Regions from separate parts of the Mesobacillus sp. QJM3NY_10 genome, predicted to be linked through region 4. Evidence: riboswitches for the same ligand, from Rfam matches in the RefSeq annotation. Region 4 holds a riboswitch; each other region holds the start of a gene.
The links. A riboswitch is a leader RNA that binds a small molecule or an ion and turns the genes downstream of it on or off. The one in region 4 is predicted to bind cyclic di-GMP.
Positions count from the first base shown of each region.

Region 1: another riboswitch for cyclic di-GMP. It lies ahead of AC0VX7_RS04865 (DUF5667 domain-containing protein); the one in region 4 lies ahead of AC0VX7_RS20385 (LPXTG cell wall anchor domain-containing protein).
Region 2: another riboswitch for cyclic di-GMP. It lies ahead of AC0VX7_RS04595 (anti-repressor SinI family protein); the one in region 4 lies ahead of AC0VX7_RS20385 (LPXTG cell wall anchor domain-containing protein).
Region 3: another riboswitch for cyclic di-GMP. It lies ahead of AC0VX7_RS21595 (OmpL47-type beta-barrel domain-containing protein); the one in region 4 lies ahead of AC0VX7_RS20385 (LPXTG cell wall anchor domain-containing protein).

Region 1 is NZ_CM149675.1:970,178-975,308, forward strand. It holds gene AC0VX7_RS04855 (protein phosphatase 2C domain-containing protein) at 1-294, opposite strand, end outside; gene AC0VX7_RS04860 (pirin family protein) at 470-1,315, shown strand; cyclic di-GMP riboswitch class I at 1,413-1,496, shown strand; gene AC0VX7_RS04865 (DUF5667 domain-containing protein) at 1,587-2,801, shown strand; gene AC0VX7_RS04870 (hypothetical protein) at 3,062-3,193, shown strand; gene AC0VX7_RS04875 (FbpB family small basic protein) at 3,270-3,395, shown strand; gene AC0VX7_RS04880 (sporulation protein) at 3,416-3,808, shown strand; gene AC0VX7_RS04885 (protein kinase family protein) at 3,878-4,492, shown strand; gene AC0VX7_RS04890 (STAS domain-containing protein) at 4,723-5,131, shown strand, end outside.
Region 2 is NZ_CM149675.1:905,237-910,367, forward strand. It holds gene AC0VX7_RS04565 (ABC transporter ATP-binding protein) at 1-2, shown strand, start outside; gene AC0VX7_RS04570 (nitrous oxide reductase accessory protein NosL) at 88-714, opposite strand; gene AC0VX7_RS04575 (carbohydrate kinase) at 963-2,060, shown strand; gene AC0VX7_RS04580 (pseudouridine-5'-phosphate glycosidase) at 2,073-2,999, shown strand; gene AC0VX7_RS04585 (helix-turn-helix domain-containing protein) at 3,105-3,443, opposite strand; gene AC0VX7_RS04590 (hypothetical protein) at 3,665-3,859, shown strand; cyclic di-GMP riboswitch class I at 4,101-4,186, shown strand; gene AC0VX7_RS04595 (anti-repressor SinI family protein) at 4,216-4,341, shown strand; gene AC0VX7_RS04600 (helix-turn-helix domain-containing protein) at 4,513-4,833, opposite strand; gene treR (trehalose operon repressor) at 5,131-5,131, shown strand, end outside.
Region 3 is NZ_CM149675.1:4,280,082-4,285,212, forward strand. It holds gene AC0VX7_RS21595 (OmpL47-type beta-barrel domain-containing protein) at 1-2,585, opposite strand, end outside; cyclic di-GMP riboswitch class I at 2,642-2,729, opposite strand; gene AC0VX7_RS21600 (flagellin N-terminal helical domain-containing protein) at 2,823-3,992, opposite strand; gene csrA (carbon storage regulator CsrA) at 4,139-4,357, opposite strand; gene fliW (flagellar assembly protein FliW) at 4,372-4,806, opposite strand; gene AC0VX7_RS21615 (DUF6470 family protein) at 4,821-5,131, opposite strand, start outside.
Region 4 is NZ_CM149675.1:4,028,506-4,033,636, forward strand. It holds gene AC0VX7_RS20370 (glucose-6-phosphate isomerase) at 1-66, opposite strand, end outside; gene AC0VX7_RS20375 (sodium/glutamate symporter) at 197-1,624, opposite strand; gene AC0VX7_RS20380 (class D sortase) at 1,695-2,378, opposite strand; gene AC0VX7_RS20385 (LPXTG cell wall anchor domain-containing protein) at 2,434-3,804, opposite strand; cyclic di-GMP riboswitch class I at 3,943-4,034, opposite strand; gene AC0VX7_RS20390 (iron-containing alcohol dehydrogenase) at 4,293-5,131, opposite strand, start outside.

The DNA.
Region 1 (5,131 bases), 1.7 Mb from region 4:
AGCTTCATTTATAGATAGGGAGAGGAAATCTCGTATTTTACTCTTTTGTTGCCTGAAGGCTTCAACAATCAGTTCAGCACTTTCGGCACTAGTGTGGGCATCTAAAAGAATCACAAACTCCCAATCCTGTTCAGAATCTGACATGACGAGGCAGCCATCCTCATTTTTGTATTGGCCTGCACTTGAATTCCCTCCGTACCGGCCAATGACAATACTACCGAGTTGAACTATACTTGGCTGGTCCACAAAACTTTCCTCGTTTCCTACCCAATTGAAATCTTGATTTATGTTCATATAATTTCGCCTGCCCCCTGGGATATCGGTCATTCTGCTGGATTGGAATTGAAGTAAATCAGTCATGCACATCTATATCTCTCAGTTTAAAGTATCTTTATTTTAAAATATATCATAGGATTGTTATAATTTGGTGATAAGAACTTAGGCTACTTTAGATAAAGGGGTTATGCAAATGTTTAATAGAGAGATCAAGAACCATTGGACCGTTCAATATGAAGAGAGAGGGATGCCGCACGTCCAGGCAGGACTTGTACTTAATCCGCAAAACTGGAGGGAGTTGGATCCTTTCATTTTAATGGCGGAGGACTGGTTTAAGCGCGGGACGTTTTCCGATCACCCGCATCGCGGTTTCCAGACAATCACATATATCATTGACGGAAGGCTTGAGCACATTGACAACCATGGTGGTCACAGTATCCTTGAATCTGGTGATATCCAGTACATGAACGCCGGTAGCGGTGCGCGGCATGCTGAAGAGGCAGTGGACAATGATATAGCACATACACTGCAGCTCTGGCTGAACCTGCCTAAGCAGTTGAAAGGCACAACCACTTCTTATCAAAACGTATATTCCGAAAATGCACCTGTTGTCCAGTTTGAAGGCGGAACTTTAAAGGTGTATTCAGGAGAAACTGCTGGAGTGAAAGGGCCTCTCGAGCCATTAGTGCCTTTTACCTTATCAGAAATTCAGCTGGCTGAGGGAGCTAACTTCACATATGAATTGCCGGAATCACATAACGCTTTCTTATATATTCTATCTGGTGAAATCGATGCCGGCTCAAGCCAGACAAACCTCAAAAAATCTTCCGCAGCGACTTTGACTTTTAATGACGGAGGCGAAGGAGCAAGCGGACTAATGCTGAAAGCGAACAAGCGATCAAGAGTATTGGTATATTCCGGGAAGCCAATCAACGAGGAAGTGGTGGCCTACGGACCGTTTGTGATGAATTCGATGGAGGAGATTCGCCAGGCTTACCGTGATTATCAGGAAGGGAAGTTCGGCGAGGAAGCCAAGTAGATAGGTATAATTACCTAAATACTTTGAATTATAGTCTTTTCTTAACATTTCTATTTATTTTTGTCTGTCGAAAAAGTAAGATTAAAGTAGAATTAAAATCCGATAATGGCAAACCCAGGGAAATCTGGGGGCGCAAAGCTACAGGGGCTAAAGTCATGAACTATGCCAGCCAGTTGCCGAAGATTCACATAGCTAATGTATGTGCTGCTCTTCGGACAGCACTTTTTTTGTCGATTTTAATTCCAATATAGTAATAAGCGGAGGTATTGGAATGAAGAAGCTTTTAGCATCAACAATTTTGTCCGGAGTGTTAGCTTTTGGTACGGGAGTCTCTGCAGATGAGATAATTGAAACGGTAGATCCGGGAACGACTCCTGACGAATTTTTATTTACGTTTGATCAATTATTTGAGGAATTGAAGCTACTAGTAACCTTCGATGATGAAAAAGAAGCCCAGCTTCTCCTGGAATTCGCGAACGAGAGATTGGCTGAAGCGACAGCGATGTCAGAAGAGGAAAAAACAGAATTCGTACAACAAGCTTTTGAAGAATATTTAGAGGCTCTTGAGGCAGCAGAAGAGAAGGTTACTGAAGTAATTGTTGAAGATGTCACTGATTCTGAAGGTGAAGATGAACTGACGGAAGAGCTGGAAAACGTTTCTGAAGTTGAAGATGAGTTGACCGAAGACCTGGAAGATGAGCTGATGGAAGAGGTTGAGGAAGCAACAGAACAAGCGAAGATCGTTGCTAACGTAGTAAAGGATTTGGACCAGGAACTGGTTTCCCAGCTGCGTGAACAGGAGTTGGGATATGGCCAAATCGCTCAAATCTTCTGGCTGGCAGAAGCGGCTGGCAAAACAGTAGAAGAAATCACTGCTTTATATACAGAAGAAAAGATTGGATTCGGACAGGCGGCAAAGCAGCTTGGTGTTCATCCATCGCAAATGAAAGGCCTCGCATCAGGCAAAAAACAGGCTTCTGAAACAGAATCGGAAACTGATGAAAACATCGAGGAATCAGAAGAAGAGAGCAGCACAGAAGAAGCCGAACAGCAAGTCGATGAAACTGAAGCTATCGATGTAGCTGAAAGTGAAGAGACAGCCTCTGAACAATCCACCGTCCAGCAGGCAAGTGCTGCTTCAGCACAAAGTGTGACGAAGGGTGAAGAGCAAAAGTCAAAAGCTGCGAAAAAAGCAGAAGAACAACAACGTTTAGCCGCGGAAAAATCAGAACAACAACGACTTGAGGCTGCAAAAAAAGCTGAAGAAAAACAAAAAGAAGCAGCTAAAAAAGCTGAAGAGCAACAAAAGGAAACATCCAGAAAAGCTGAAGAAAAAAAGCGTGAAGAATCCAAAAAAGAAGAAGAAGGAAAACAGGTAGAAGGCAAGAAAAATAAAGAAAAACAACAAGACGAAGGCAATGAAGAGCAAGAAGATGACAGTGATGAGAATTCTAACAAGGGTAATGGAAAAAACAACGGTAAGTAAAACTAATCTATGTTAAATTAGAGAATTCACCTGCCAGTTCAATTTCCAATGAATTGACGGAATGCACACTGTCATGTATCATAATCGTATACATTTGAATAGTTTCTCCTAAAGGGGAGTAGCTTTCACAACAGAGTCGTCATTACGGAGATCACTCCCGGCTTTGTTGGCAACGATCGTTGTTAGCAAGACCTTTGCCATATTTGGTGAAGGTCTTTATTTGTTTTTAAGACCTTCACCTGAGCGGGTGGAGGTCTTTTTTGGATAAACTGAAGAAGAATGTACACAGGAAGATGGGGTATGTCCCCGTACAAGAGCAAAATGAGCTTACGACCAAAATCTCACAGAATCACATTCCCGAAGAAGCAGGCGGATTTATATGGAACAAATAAATGCTGGCTAAAAATACTTTTCCAGAGACATTTTCTTACCTAGAAACATAAATTTAAATATTGGAGTGTGGATGTTGTGAAGAAATTACAGCTTAGTTTTGATGAACTTGTAAAAAAGAACAAAGAAGAATTATTAGCAGACCAAAAGCGGATCGAGATCATCGAGAAGCGGCTTGATGACAAATACACCAATCCAAAATAGTTAATAGACGGAGGAACACGATGTTATTACGGAAGTATATGTCTTTGCTGGGAGTAGGGTCCGCCCAGATTGACCTGATTCTGGAAAAGGATGTTTTAAAGCCTGGGGATTCGGTGAATGGAAAGTTTATGATCAAGGGTGGTACGGTTGATCAGGACCTGCAGCTCATTGAGTGTGCCCTTGTCATGGTAAATTTGAAGACTGAAGCAGAAAACGTACTGGATACTGTATCAATCGATGTAAAGTTGAGGATTCAGCCAGATGGAGATGATATGGTGCCGTTCAGTTTCCTGCTGCCAGCGGATGTACCTCCTTCAAGCAAGGATATCTCTTATCATTTTAAAACAAAGCTGGTCTTCAAACAGGGAGTTGAAAGCTGGGACGAAGACATGATCAAGGTGGTGAAGGGCTGAACTGTGGAATCTGTGCGTATGGAAAAACCAGACCCCGCCTTTCGGGACCACGGTGAGAGGAGCGGAAGAATGAATCAATATAAACATCTGGCAGATAGTGTAGTTTATTCAACTCGAGGATTAAAAGCAGCTTTGATTCATAAAGATCCATCACTAAAGCTGGTTGGAGAGGGAAGAAGTGCTTTCGCGTTCCGAATTGACGGTACAAATCTTGTTTTAAAGGTTTTCTTTCCGCAATTTGAAAAGGTGGCAGCAGAAGAGGCGGGGATTTATAAGGAGCTTGCTGGAAATCCATTCTTCCCTTCTCTTCATGAGTCGGGAAGCAATTATCTGGTCATGGATTATGTTCGGGGCATGACGCTTTATCAATGTTTGGTAAATGGCATGCCGATTGCCGCTGGCCATATTGAGGATGTCGATGAAGCCCTTAAGCTTGCAAGAGAAAAAGGCTTGAACCCGTCTGATATACATCTGCGGAATATCATCATCACTCCTAATGATGAAGTCAAGCTTATAGATGTAGCTCGATTCCGGCAGACGAAAACATGTTCTCAGTGGGAGGACCTAAAAAGCGCTTTTTATAAATATTACAGGCATGAACGCTTCCCGAAAAAAATGCCAGAACCTGCGATGAATGTAATTGCATACTTTTATAAAAGAGGACTGCTGCCATCAATCAACTAAACCTGAATGGCTGCAGTCCTTGTTTGTACATAATATTACAATTGAAAGCTAGATGAGGCGAAAAGAAACTGATTTACTCGTCTCGGAAATCAGATTCGGTGAACGTCCATAAGTGCAAAAACTTGTCCTGCATTCTGAATCTGCGTTATGATGGTTTATAAGAATGTATTTTGGAATATAATCCGTAGAAATATATATAAAATTGTCATTGAACACATGGAGGAATCTACATGACCACAGAACTGCAAGCTTTAGGAGAAGCAATTGTCAGCAGGAAGCACGAAATCGCCAAAGCTGTCCACGAAGACAGGTATGCTGATTCCGTTTTAACAGAAGCCCAGAAGTATGACCTTGGTAAAATTGAACAGCAAATCCTCGAGATCCGGGCGGACTTCATTGAATTATTCGGTCAAGCATTGATTGAGAATGAAGATCAAGAAAAGGTATTTGCTAAAATAACAAACTGGGGTAAAGAAACTGGTGAGTATATCTATAAGCTGGGCGCATCTCTTGATGAAGCACTTAAAGATACAAGCTATTACCGTGAGCATATTTGGAAGGCAATCAAAGAAGAAGCAAAGGATATGCCTGCTTCTGCCATCTTTGGTGTTTTGGATATCATAGATCCATTGATGGACC
Region 2 (5,131 bases), 1.7 Mb from region 4:
AGATATTAGTTAAATACTAGACGAAAAATCCCGGTGCTGAATTACACACCGGGATTTCATTTTATTGGTTATACGTAAAGTTCACCATTAATGGCCGCTTTCCTCTTCGCTTTCTCCATCCATTTCGCTGTCCTGATCCATATCCATGCTGTCGCTATTCATCTTCATTTTTTTCATATAGCGTTCGTTTGCGATTTGGTCGATTTGCTCCCATGTTGCCATGGCAGGATTCTTGTCGCTGTTTTCCGAAATGAATTTCTCGGAGCTTTCGTTGTCTTTGAAGAATGCGTAGCCGTATTTCATAGGTGTTTTAAGATCTGCTTTTACAGGAATCGCAGAATCAGCCTCGACCCATTCTGATGTTATATAATCACGGACCCATTTCTCTTCAAATTCTACATCATCACGTCTAGTAATATTCAATAGACAGCCTGAGTCATCAAAGAATACATACTCTCCGTCTTTCGTTTTGGCCTGTGCGGTGAAAACTCCCATTGGATCAGCTTCCGGATATACCTTCATGTTGCAGAATGCACAAACATCTTCAGCACCTGGTTCATGAGGCCCATCTGCATGGTCATCATCATCGTGTTTCACTTCAGTTGCCGCAGTTTCCTGACCATCTTTTTGTTCATTTTCAGCCGCATCATCTCCGCAGGCAGAAACGATTATCATTAAAAATAATGCCACCATGATAGCAAATAATTTCTTCATAAAAATCTCCTCCTTTGATCGAATTTAATCCTATCAGGGAGTTGTGATTAAAATGCGAAAAATCAAAGGAAAAAGCGTGAGAAGCATATTATTTTTATGACGATTTTGTGACAATCCTTCAAACTTTAATGTTTTGTATACATGCCTTTTTTAATAAAATAATCAAATATTGATAAAGTTGTGCATATTCAGATAAAGGTTTAAGATTTAAGTGTAAGCTATATTTTGGAAATAGCGAGGTGCGCAACATGGACGAAAAAGAGGCTCTTGTTTTAAAGCTGATAAAAGAGAATCCGTTCATTTCACAGATTGATCTTGCTGCAAAGACAGATTTACCGCGTTCCGAAGTTGCCGGCTATATTTCTTCTTTAATAAAGCAAGGAAAGCTTATTGGACGGGCATATATTTTACCGGAAAGGCGTCAGGTACTGTGTGTGGGAGGGACAAATGTCGACCGCAAAATATGGTCGAAGGGTGTTCTGGAGCTACGCACTTCGAACCCGGCTGAAAGCTCTAAATCATGCGGAGGGGTTGCCAGGAATATCGGAGAGAATTTGGGCAGGCTTGGAAGTGATGTAAGTATATTGACAGTAGTCGGTGATGACCACGAAGGCCACTGGCTTATGGAATATACAAAGGCATTTGCAAATGTGGGCCCATCAGAAACACTCAAGGGGCAGTCGACTGGAGCGTATACGGCAATACTAGATAATGAGGGAGAAATGACGGTAGCGTTAGCGGAAATGTCAATCTATGATTCTATCACTCCTGACTTCATCGATCGAAAATGGGGTTATTTCGCTTCATCAGATTTCATTATGCTGGATACAAATTTCCCGGCAGATGTCCTTGAAAAGATTATTGAACGTTGCCATATGGAAAAAATTCAGCTGTGCATTACACCCGTTTCATCCCCAAAAGCAAGGAAGCTCCCACAGGATTTAGCAGGAGTGACCTGGCTGATCGCCAATAAGGATGAGGCAGAAGCTATTTCAGGCATCAGCATCAACAATGAAGGCGACTACTTTAAGGCAGCGGAGTTGATTATACATAAAGGTGTAGAGAAGGTTGTCATCAGCCGCGGAGACAAAGGCCTCATTTATTTCACTTCAAAAGGTGAAGCTGGTGTACTGATTCCCCCGGCAATTTCTGTTATCGATGTAACAGGAGCAGGAGATTCACTCGTTGCAGGAATCATATATGCCCATTTGAATGGCATCCAGACAGAGGATGCTTGCAAAATTGGCATGGCCTGTTCCATCCTGACGCTGCAATCGATTGAGACAGTAAATCCGATTTTGAATAATAAACAATTGCTAGACACATATAAACAAAATTTCAAATAAGCGAGGTACACGATGCTGGAAAAGTGGCTAGAATATTCACAGGAAGTAATAGAAGCGAAAGAAGCAGGCAGACCGGTCGTCGCCCTGGAATCTACAATCATCTCACATGGCATGCCTTATCCACAGAATGTCCACACAGCGAGGGAAGTAGAACAAATCATCCGTGAAAATGGAGCGGTACCTGCAACCATTGCCATCCTCGATGGAAAAATAAAAATTGGCTTGTCAGATGAAGAGCTTGAATACCTAGGGCAGAGCAGAGATGTTGAAAAGGCGAGCCGGCGGGACTTGCCGTACTTGTTATCTGCAAAGAAAAATGGAGCGACAACGGTGGCAGCAACGATGATTTGCGCAGAGCTCGCAAAGATTGAAGTGTTTGTGACCGGCGGAATAGGAGGCGTACATCGCGAAGCAGAAACAACAATGGATATTTCCGCCGACCTGCAGGAGCTGGCCAAGACGAATGTCGCGGTTGTATGTGCCGGCGCCAAGTCTATTCTTGACCTTGGACTCACGCTTGAATATCTTGAAACTCAAGGGGTTCCTGTTGTAGGTTTTGGGACTGAATCGCTGCCAGCCTTTTATACGCGTACAAGTCCATACAATGTTAACTTCCGGCTTAATACACCAGAAGCTGTAGCAGAGATGATCAAAACCAAATGGGAACTGGGACTTGATGGAGGAGTCGTCGTGGCTAATCCAATTCCGGAAGAAGACGCCTTAGAGGAAAGTTTTATCGCCAATGTAATTGAAAAAGCCCTGGGTGAAGCCAGAGAAAAACAAATCGGCGGCAAACAGGTAACTCCATTCCTTCTTGGGAAGGTGAAAGAATTAACTGATGGGAAAAGCCTTGTTGCGAATATCGCACTTGTGAAAAATAATGCGAGGGTGGGGGCAAAGATTGCAGCCAGCCTGGCCAAACAGAGAATCAGCCTATGAGGCTGGTTCTTTTTTTGGAGACAAACAGTCAAATCAACGCCTCTTATAGGAAATACTTGTTCTAAAGCGCAGTTTTGCATTGTAATTTATATAAATACTTAACTGCTAATCCTGTTTTCTCATGCTCTTGAACTTCATGAAATCCAGATAATAAGCAAAATCTTCTTTGCTGATCCCGTTTTTTATAGCTTCATCAACGAGTCCAACCCATTCCTCATCAACAGGCATCCTGGCAGCTTTCATGTTTTGCTGTCCCATCAAATACTCAACAGTTGTATCCAAGTTGTCTGCCAGGCGGGACAATACCTGAAGCGATGGATTTCCCTGGATCCCTCTTTCGATATAACTGAGATAGGATTTGGAAACATTTGCTCTTTCAGAGAGTTCACTAATGGAATACTTTTTTTTAAGCCTTAAACTTTTTATTTTCTCTCCAACCGTCATAAGAGAATCTCCTTTTTGTTCATCTATGAATTCATTATAACGAACAATTCAGTTCTTTTAAAAATACAAGAAACTGAGATAAACGGAGGGATTTCTTAAAAAAGAACGATTTTTGTTCTTTTTTAAGAAAATTAGCGATATTTTAGACTTTTTCAGAATTGATACAAATGGACTATACTCGAATGGAATATAGTAACAAATTTCTTTTAAAAGGGGGCTTGATGGCCGTGTACAGAAAAAATTGTGATCGTTGTAACCGTCCTTCGTTTAGCAGCAGTGAGGTTGGAGAGTGGCTCTGTCCGATTTGCGGAAAGGATTTAACGAGATACCCGTTTTTTAATGCCATCAGTCTTGAGAAAGTGGCAATTTTACCGCACTTAAAAAAGCAAATGTATAAGAAAACTGGCCATCCATAGGACCATCTCAAGTTTATGGGGGTTATTTTTAAAAAAGAGTTCAACAATTAGAGCTATAATCTGACAAAAATCTTTAAGTAAATGGTTTAAATTTTCAGATAATAAAACTTTTATGCTATGTTTTTGTAATTGTTTGGAAGAAAAGAGAAAAAATACTTAGATTGTTGCCGACAAATATTTACATGTTAAATATATCGAACAATGTACAATGACATTGGGAGTAAAAAAGTGAGTAAAAAGATACAGAAAAAGGCAAACTTGTTGAAAAACTAGGACGCAAAGTCACGGATCTAAGGTGCGATGTACTATGATGGCCGGACTGCCTGGAATACTAACTGTATTTTGGGGGGAAGAACTTGATTAAAGAACAGGTAGTTTTCGAAGAACTGGATACAGAATGGATGCAACTTATAATGGAAGCATTAGAGTTGGGGATAAACAAAGAAGAAATCAGGGAGTTTTTAACGAAGACCAACAAATAGGCAAGTGGATCTTTACATAGAAAATGGAATTGCCATCGAGCAGCTCTTTTTAGAGGTGCTTTTTATTTTTTAATAAGGCTCTTTTCGTATATGCAGCGAAGGATGAAAAGCCACAATCAATGCGAAAACAGCCGTAATAAAAAATGGACAGCACAGGCTGTCCATTGAGGTTTATTTATTGTGGAGTCTCCATTTATTGAATTCCAGAAACTCACGGAACTGGTCTTTTGTGATACCAGAATCCATTGCTTCTTTTACAAGATTGACCCAATCAGAATCCATGTTTTCTTTGTCAGGTTGTTCATGGATTAGATGGTCTACCGGTACATTCAATACTCCTGCTATCTTTTCTAAAAATTGGATTGAAGGATTTGTTTGAAGGTTTCGCTCCAAAGAGCTCAAATATGATTTTGCCACGCCAGCTTGCTCTGCCAGTTCAGATAAGGACATCCTTTTTTCTTGTCGAAGTTTCTTGACGCGTTCACCGATCACTGTTATCCACACACCTTATCAATTTATAGTTATATCATAACAAATCTGATAAAATAGTTCCATATTGAGAACGACTTATAGAACAATTATAACCAGAATTAAAGTTTTTGGGGTCTATTTTTATCAAAAAACCTGTTGGGAAAAAACTCGATGCTTTTATATCGGCTATTGTAGTTTATAGTTGCACATTATTTTATGAAGTTTGTATGAAAAAAACAAACACAATTGTCTATTGTATTCAAACGAACATAAAAAAGGTAAAATGGTAGCAATCAGACAAGGTACGGGTGATATGTTA
Region 3 (5,131 bases), 250 kb from region 4:
TCGTTTTTCAGCTGGAAGTCATTGCCCTCGAAATAGCTGCTTCCATTGACAGAGTAAAAGGTTTTGCCAACACCGCTAAGATTGTCATCAGCGTTTAACTCTACTGTAAAATCAGCCTCATTAACTGCTGCCTCAGTTTCTGGAGCAGTAGTATCCAACTTTACTAATGCCGTTTTAATTTCCTCTTCATTCCCAGCTTTATCAATGCTGTAGAAAGAGATCTCATGGATTCCTTCTGCTGATAGAGAAACACTTTCTCCCTCTATAAAATCTGATCCATTAATGGAATAGAAGGTTTTTTCAACTCCGCAAAGATCGTCACTGGAAGTTAGGTTTATAACCGTTTCTTTATTTGTCCATTTACCAGTTGAGTTTGACACTGTTTCAGGAGCTGTTTTATCGATATGAACTTCCTGGGTGACTGCTTCTTCAATATTTCCGGCTTTATCTGTACTGTAAAAAGAAACAAGATGGTTCCCTTCTTCAGTCAAGACAATGATTGACCCCTCAATATAATCAGATCCATTGATTGAATAATAGGTTTTATCCACTCCAGAATCAGCGTCAGCAGCAGTCAGTGTCAGGGTAACTGCTTCTCTCGAACATGTCTCTGCAAAATTAGAAACTGTAACAGGTGCAGTAGTATCTGTCTCCTCAACGACAACCTTAACCGAAGTGTATGCATCTCCTTCGGTGCCTGATTCTGATACTGGGACGATCCAATATTCATGTTCTCCTGGTTGAGGGTTGTTTATCGTAACAGTGTTGTCCGAGGTATTGCCTATAAATACGGGCTCCCCATTTACGATTTCATAGAGATTGTAGGAATCACCATTTGAAACAGGATCCCAGCTGATTGTTACATTATCCTTTGTTTGTGCCGGATTGTTCACAACTGGCGCAGTCAATTCAGGCTCAATGTAAAGAGAAACCTGGTTTGAATATCCTGATTCGCCAAAACGGGAATTATACGATGTTACCTCATACACATGCTGGCCTGGGTTAGCGTTAAATTTAAACTGCAGGCTTGTTGTAGTTCCTATGAATTTTCTAACACCATCAACTAATTCGTAAACTCTGTAACCGGAAACATACTCTTGCTTTGTCCAATCGAGAATGACAACATTTCGATTTTCAACTGTTCCAGTCAGAGTTGGCGCTTTTAACTCTGGAAAACCCAATATATATTCAAGTCTGTCTGCATCCTGTGACTCGCCGAATCGGTCACTATAAGATGTAACTTCATAAATATACTCACCCTCTGGCATATTATAGAAAGTTGCTGCATTGCCAGTCTTAGTGCTTACGAGCTTCCGTTCTCCGTCCTTAATTTGATAAATCTTGTATGCAGTTGCATGCTCAACTGCGTCCCACCGAAGCACAAAATCACTGCCGTTCTGCACAGTTAGATTCAGATTCTCCGGTGCTTTCATCAGCGGGTGCACAAGATCAAACTCTATTCTGGACACTGAAGCGGATTCTCCAAACCGGTCAGATACAGTTGACAATTCATAGATATAATGGCCCTCTGGCATGTTTCTGTATGTCGTATTCAAGGCAGAGGTTGACAGAATTAATTTTTTCTCGCCGTCAATAATCTGGTAAAGCTTATATGAGTTCGCAAACTCTGCTTGCGACCACCTCAAATTAATGTCATTTACATTTGTAAAAGAGTAGGTGAAGTTTGCTGGGGACTTCATTTCTGGATGAACCATATTTAGTTCTATACGGAATGGAACTTCTGATTCACCAAAACGGTCGCTTTGGGCTGTAACTTCATATACATGTCTGCCTTGTGACACATTTGAAATTAATTGGGTGGCAAGTTTAGTAGTTGCTAGCAACTCACGCTGTCCATTGATAACTTCATAGACTTTATAGTTCGTTGCATAAGGAACTTTTACCCAGGAAAACACCAGGTCGTTTCCGTTTTGTACTGAATAATTGACAATAGGCGACTGCATCTTAGGGTGTACAACATTGAAATCCAGTCTTGTTCCCTCGACAGATTCCCCGAACCTTGCAACATAGGAAGTGATCTCATAGGTGTAACTACCTTCAGGGTGGTTCACTAGTGTGTAAGTCAGGTTCTTGGTTGTCCCAACTAGTTCTCTATTCCCTTCACTTACACGATAAATATTATAGTCTGTTGCATAAACTGCCTTGTCCCAAGTTAATACATAGTCGTTACCATTGGTAATAGAGTATTTTTGATTTAAAGGCTTCTGCATTTCAGGATAAATGACTTCTACAGTAACCGTATTTGACAGTGACGTTTCCTGGGTCTGCCTGAATGCTGTCACCGCATAGGTAAATTTACCTTCTGGCACATTAAAAACAGTCGTTTCTGTATCCGTATAACTTACCTGTTTCACGAAGGTCTGCTGGCCGTTGCTTACTTCATAGATCTTATAACCGCTCGCACCAGTTACCTTATCCCATGCAAGGATGATGTTTCCTGGATATGCCTGGTTTTCCCTTAGGTTTGTTGGAGTCAATATATCATATGCAAATATATTAGCTAAGGGGGAAAGTAGATTAAAAGTCATAATAAATATCATGACCACTGATAGTTTTTTTATCATATTTTTCTCCTTTTTCTAATGAAAAAGGCCATCCGAAAATTCAAGTTGAAAATTCAAGTGGTATCCGGCTGCCATCCAATTTTTCATTGGTTCAGGCCCATGGCTTTGCGTCTCATAGTTTCCTATGATTTGCCTTTTTCACAATTCAATAGTTATTTAATACGGCATCGAAAGTCCTATATAGAGATAGTAAAGAGAGAGACCTTATAAATAAGATCTCTCTTTATGTCATGCTGATTAACGAAGAAGCTGAAGTACGCCTTGTGGCTGCTGGTTTGCTTGAGCAAGCATTGCTTGTGCAGCTTGAGAAAGGATAGAGTTCTTAGTCTGTTCCATCATTTCCTTAGCCATGTCAACGTCACGGATACGAGACTCAGCAGCTGTCAGGTTTTCTTGAGATGTTCCAAGGTTATTGATTGTGTGCTCTAAGCGGTTTTGGAATGCACCAAGCTTAGAACGCTGAGCAGATACATCTTCGATCGCTTTGTTGATTGCAGAGATAGAAGATTCAGCAGTTGCTGCTGAAGAAACATCAATGTTGTCAACGTGAAGGGCAGAAGCTCTCATGTCGTTGATATCAACGTTCATAGTTTGTGAAGAGTTAGCTCCGATTTGGAAGCTCAAAGTGTTGTTCTTGTATTCTTCAACAGATGCACGGGATGTAAAAGTAGATTCCTTACCGATATCTTCAACGCCTACTGCTCCTAGAGTTACTACATATGAACCACCAGAAGTTGCGATAGTCTGGTCTCCACCAGCAGCTGCAACACCAGTAATAGTGTTTGTCTGTCCATCTTGTGCAGTCCACTCTAAAGAATAAGTGTCAGCCGCAGCATCGTAATCAGTGATCTTAACATTGATTGTTTCATCTGCTTCTGTACCTGGAGTTCCAGCTACTGCAGCAGTAGTAGCTTTAACAGCTGTGAATAATGCAGTTTCACCTTGGTTGTCAAAATTTACATTTCCAAGCTGTTCTGTAACACCGCTCTTGGAACCGTCGATAAGCTTCTTCGTGTTAAACTCAGTATTGTTACCGATACGGTCGACTTCTTCGATTAGCTGATCCATTTCTTTTTGAAGCTCAGTACGGTCAGCATCTGTGTTTGAATCGTTAGAAGATTGAACAGCTAGTTCACGCATACGCTGAAGGATAGAGTGAGTTTCGTTTAGTGCGCCTTCAGCAGTCTGGATTAGAGAAATGCCGTCTTGAGCATTCTTTGCTCCCATTTCAAGACCACGAATTTGGCCGCGCATTTTTTCAGAGATTGCTAGACCTGCTGCATCATCACCAGCACGGTTGATACGAAGACCTGAAGATAATTTTTCCATTGATTTGCTCTGTGCATTAGCAGCACCAGAGAATTGACGGTAAGTGTTCAAAGCAGCGATATTGTGATTAATTCTCATTTTGAATTTCCTCCTTGAAATTAGAGTCCACATCCATGTGAACATTAGTTTGAAAGAATAGGTCGGCCGCACCATTCTTCTTACACTTAATTTATCGTCTGTAAAAAAACTCTTTTAATAGTTTTTATGAAAAAATATAATATTTTTTAGTCTTTTTTCAAAAAATTAATCATGCTGCCAATATCCTTAGTTGCTTTCTCATTTTCTACCTCGATTTGGTCAAGGACTTCTTTTCTGAAAATATCAATATTCTCTGGGGCCTTTATTCCGATTTTAACTTTATCGTTTTTCGCAGAAATAATGGTAATCTCAATATCATCACCGATTTTAATTGATTCCCCATCTTTTCGAGTCAGTACAAGCATGATATCACCCCTTTTCACTTAACATTTTCAGGAAAAATTCGATGTTTTGTATGATATTTTGAGTCATTCAAAATAACCTGTTTCCCTTTGTTATTTTCTCTGTTAATGATCAACGGGGCCTGCAGGTTGGCAGTTGTTTTATTAAAGGGCTCCTCTACTGTAAGGATGACGTAAACAGAAACATCTTCGGCTGTAACCAGTCCAAGTCCTTTTTGGACAGAATCCTCCAGCATGAAATCATAATCCTTGAAAAAATTGAATGGATTAGCAACTACAAAAGCAATTGAAGATGAAATAGCTGATTGTAAAATTAAAAAAACACTGTCCTCAGACAAGGGCAAAACATAGAATCTTTTCTCTTCCGGAAATCCAGGAATACCTCTTTCGAAGTAAAGAGCTTCTGATTCTTGGACGTCTACTTCTCCGTGGTACTTAGTTTGTATTATCATTTTTATTCATTCCCTTAAATAGTTTGTTCGTAATTGATTCCGACAAAACGGAGATTATCAAAATCTATTTTTAATGAAGGCGGCTGTTGCATAAAGATTCTTGTTTTATCTGGCGTATAATTGATCATCGGTTTATTGATTTTAACGTCTATATTGGGTTTATGGGTTTGCCATTGGATATTTACTTCACTTGGATCATAGGAGATTTCCACACTTCCAGGTGATGGTATCCAGCCAATATTAAAGTCATAGATTGGCGGTTCACTGTTTCTCTTGGCTAAATCCGGAATAGCATTAAAGCCATTTTCTATTTTCATCAATTCAT
Region 4 (5,131 bases):
GTATGTAACTTCGTGTTCACCAAAAAAGCTTAGCGCCTTTGAGTAATCAAAACGAACATGTGTCATGTCTGATCCTCCATTATTTTATATTCTCTATCACTTTATCGAAATGAATCCCAATAATCAAGAAACACTCTCAGATGTAAGCGTGCCCAATTGTGAAATTTTAAGTAAACTTTAAAAAAAGTTTTTCACATCACGATTGGGCACCCTTATTGTCCTTTTTTCCAAAATAAAAGAGTCCGATTGAAAGCCAGACCGCAAACAGGATTCCTGTTCCAATCAAAACCGGTACCGGGCCGAACTGTGCAATGAGCGGCATGGACGCAGCGGTGAACAGGCCGCCTCCAATAATTGGTTCAAACATGATCTGTTTATAGCCAAAACCATCTAATGCTGGCGTCTCTTTTTCCGGATCCACTATTTGCAGCAAAAGTAAACCGGTAGTGGTCATTCCCATGGATTGTCCATATTCAAGCACCGCTCTCTCAAACCAATAATCAGGCATAACTCTTTTTGCCAGCAAGAAAAATGCGGCAAGGTTCAGCGCGATGCCAGCCCCGGCAAGTATCAAGAAAGGCAGGATATTTTCACTGATCGCGGAAATTGAAAGAGTCGTTACCGATGCGACAATAAGGACATCCAGGGCAAAACCCTCAATCCTTGCGATAACTTTTTTATCAATAAGCTTGAAGGGGATGAAACGGTCATATAGTAGCTGGATTGCCACTCCTCCGAGCAAAGCCATAGGAAATAACGGAACATGCTTGATGATTTCGATATCGTAAGCCGGACCCCATGTTGTATTTTCAAGAAACAACAGACCCTTTAACAAAAGCATTCCTGCGCCGATTGCCACAAAAATGAAGAGGAAGTTGACTGTCAGTGATTCAATGGATTCCGACCTTGTTGATAATTTCCCAGCCGATTTTTCTTCATCCTTTGGGTAGAGACCTTTTTGTTCGCGGTCAGAGAGTTCGGAGGATTTCTTCGCTTCCTTCGCCATCCCTTTCCTGATGCCCCAATTGACAATGATAATACCAGTAATCACACCAGTCAGGATTCCGACTGTTGCCAGGCCAAGCGCGATGCTGGCCCCTTCGGAAAAATCGAGTGCATCAAAGGTTCCTCTCATCCCGGCAGCCGTACCTGGACCGCCTTCAAATCCGATTTCAATCAATGCTCCTGCCATAGGAGGCAGGTTGAAAACTGGCTTCAAAATGAAAATCGCCAAGAGGATTCCGACCACATACTGGCCCCATGATACAGTTTGGCCATAAGCCACTTGAGGACCGGCAATTTTCCAGATTTTTTTTATCCCAGGTATTTTTTTGCCTAAAAAAAGTGACGCAAAAATGATGGTAATCGCGACTTCAGGAATCAAAAGCATCACGTCGTACACTTTTTCAGGATATACGCCATTTTCCAGAAAGTCTGCTCCCGGAATGATCGACCCCAGTTTTCCCAATGCTTCCTTACTCATTAACAATCCAATTAGTCCTGCAATAAGGGAGGTAGGGATAAAATACTTTTGGAAAAAAGGAATCGTCATCCGTAGGAGCATTCCCGCAGCCAGCAAGACTGCAATAAAGACGAATGCAAGCAGAACATTGTTAAATTCCATTTTCTCCTCCTAGATTTAATCATTTCTCTTATCCCTTACCCTCTCATCGATGGCAAAAACACAGAATCTATTATGGTTTGATTTTCGCTTTGACAATCAGCCTGTGTGTTGCCGTATCAATAGGCGTGCATGTAATAAGGGTTAGTACCTTTTCATCCTGGCTGCCATTTAATACGAAAGTTTCATGTGGCTCCACCACTAAAGTTTCGTATACTTCATATTGGTAGGTGTTGCCTTTATCCCTTACAGTAACGGTATCACCTTTGCTTATTTCATCAAGCCTGTTAAACATACTTCCATAAGCTCGGTTCCGGTGGGCGGCAATGGCACTGTTCCCAGGCATTCCTGGAGCCGGTGTTCCTTCCAGCAGACCAGCTCCTTTATCCAAATTTGCATCCGACGCACCATTTAATATAGGCAGCTTCACGCCAATCTTGTCTATTTCAATTACACCGACCATGCCGGCGGACAGTTTCTGTTTTGTCTCCTTTTTATTTTCGCCCGGTAGCTTTTCAGCCTCTTGTTTTACAGCTGACGGAACTTCATCCACACTGCTCTCTGCATGTGTTTCGATACCGAATATTTCCTCAAGTTCCCTCAGACTCTCGGCAGCCACCTTATTCCCCTGACCGCTGTCCTCCCATGTTTCAATCATTTTCTCCTGATTGTAGGAAGTGTAATAATCTTTTGCAGCTGGATAAAAGAAGATCGATAGACCAGCAAGAATCATTAATAACGACAATACTTTTCTCATAATTTCACCTCGTATAAAAATAAAAGAGGGGAATCGCTTCCCCTCCAACTCGAGTTTAGTTCCTCAATGGATTCCTGAATCTTAGCATGACTCCTCCTGCTGCAATCAAGAAGCCAAGTACATAGAACATTGTCCTGCTACTTTCACCGGTTTGAGGAAGGACCTCGCCGTTCCATACCTGTTTATTTGTTGTGCCATCAGATGTATTTCCAGATCCTGAATTATTTCCTGGTGCTGTCGTATTAGTATCCTCGTCTGATTCCGCCTCTTCTGCTTTTTCCTCTACCATTTCACCTTCCATATCCCAGTTTAATTGTAGTGTCAGCACACTTTCGACAATTTCCAGGGACTCGATTTGCGAAAGCAGAATTAATTTGGTTTCACCGTTGCTGGTAATCTCAAGGCCGCGAATCAATTCAAGTTGTATTTCTTCCGTCAGAGTGAGGCTAAATAGTTCATTGATTCTTTCAAAATCAATTCTCTTGCCGCTCATCATTAGCAATGTTACTTTTTCAATTGGACGTGGAGTCTCGTCTATCAAGATTCTAATCATTGATAGTATGTTCATAGTTTCATCAGTATCCTCTGAATCACCCGGTTCAGATGGTTCTTCAATAGGAAGTTCACAATTATCCAGCCAATAATTAACCGAGCCTTCTGCTTCCACTCCTACTCTTACTTCACTGACTGGGATGACAAGCTCTTCACCTGTTGAAAAAACCAGTTTAAAAGCCGTAACATCATCTTTTATGAATTCACCATCATCAAAAGATTTATATAAAGGGGATGAACCCGGATTCGTCATTTCCTCCCACTGGCCATTAACCTGAACAAAGGCTGTTTCAACAGGATTGACACATTTGTCGATGTGCAGGTGAATCTGCGTACTTTTATTTTCATCTCCTGGTACGGTACCATCATCAGCTGGTGTCGACTCATTTTCGCTTCCTTCTGCATCTTTATCTTCTTCTGATACATTCTCTCCTTCTGAAGCATTATCTCCTTCTGGTACATCATTTTCTTCTGAATCATTAGTTTCTTCTTGAGTATTATTTTCACCTGAAGCATTATTTCCCTCTTCAGCATTGTCTTCCTGATTGTCACTATTTTCAGATGCTTCAGGTTGATTTGTTGTATCTTGTTCAGAGTTGCTATCCATTTGGTCAGCTGTTGTTTCAGTTTCTGAATCTTCCTCAGTGTTTGCTTCATTTTCCGTGGATGCCGCTTTTACAACACCATTAGACTTTTCTTTTTGATCCGTAGTCTTTGCAGCTACTTTGCTACTTTTTTGTTTAACAGTACTTTCTTGCTGGGAGTTTGTTTTTTGCTCGCTATTTTCCGCAGCAAACGCACCTGTAACCGGAAAAGTAATCATAAACAATAACATGAATGCAACTAAAATGGATATGCGCTTTTTAATTTTCAAAATTTCTACCCCTTTTCGAATAAAATTGTGCACAAATAATAAACTGAATATTCAGTTATTTAAAGAAAGTTCTCGCCTCCTTTTCCACGTATTCATTCTTTTTAATAGACAAAACAACAGCCAGAATATCTCTAATTTCATGGCAGCTAGGTCAATCTTAGCTGGAAAACTGCAGCCTTAGACCCCTCGCTTTGCGTCCCTGTCTTTCAACAGGTTTGCCCTGATCATGATTGGTGTTAATATGATTTCTTATGTAAATAATTCCTACTGCTCCATTGTCTTACATTTAGAGACTTACCACAGTTACCCAGCTACTTAAACATTTAGTCCTAGAAAAAAATATTGGTAAATTTTTCTTCATATTCTTTATTTACCCGAAAAGGATGATGAAATCAGTGCTTAGGGCTCTATTTTCAAAGGAAATTCATGAGAGGTTTTGCCCATGTAAAGACAAAGGACCCAGGGAATACCCTGAGTCCTTAAGCTCTTTATAACGACTTACGATAGATTTCCAGTACGTCGTCTCGATTTAATTTTGCAAAGTTGCCAAACTCGCCATTGACCATCGCCTTATCTGTCATTACTTCCAGCTTGCTGTCATCAATGTCATAATCAGCAAGTCTTGATGGTGCACCAATGCTGTTCCAGAATTCACGCAGCTTTTCGATTCCTTCCAAACCTGCTTCTTCGTCTGTCTTGCCTTCTGGATTTACTCCGAAAACTCTGACAGCCATTTTCTTGAAGCGTTCTGGTTTCACCTTAAGGTTATGCTTCATCCAGTTCGGGAACAGGATGGCTAGCCCGCCTCCGTGTGGGATATCATACACTGCTGATACGGCGTGCTCGATATTATGAGTCGCCCAATCGCCGCGGTATCCCATGTTAAGGATCCCATTCAATGCCATCGTTCCCGAGTAAAGAATCGTTGCACGATACTCGTAGTTCTCCAGGTCCTCAAGCAGTTTTGGAGCTGTTTCCATCACTGTCAAAAGCAAGGATTCCGCCATGCGATCCTGGAATTCAGTGTTTTCCGTCAGATGGAAATAGTGCTCGAATACATGCGACATCATGTCAACAATGCCGTATATGGTTTGGTCCTTAGGAACTGTAAATGTATTTACAGGATCCAAAATTGAGAATTTAGGGAACGTCACTGGGCTGCCCCAGCCATATTTTTCGTTCGTTTCCCAATTGGTGATGACAGAACCGGCATTCATCTCAGAACCTGTAGCGGCCAATGTCAATACAGTCCCGAATGGAAGTGCTTCTGATGCAAAAGCCTTCTTAGTAACAAGATCCCATGCATCGCCATCGTATTTGGCTCCGG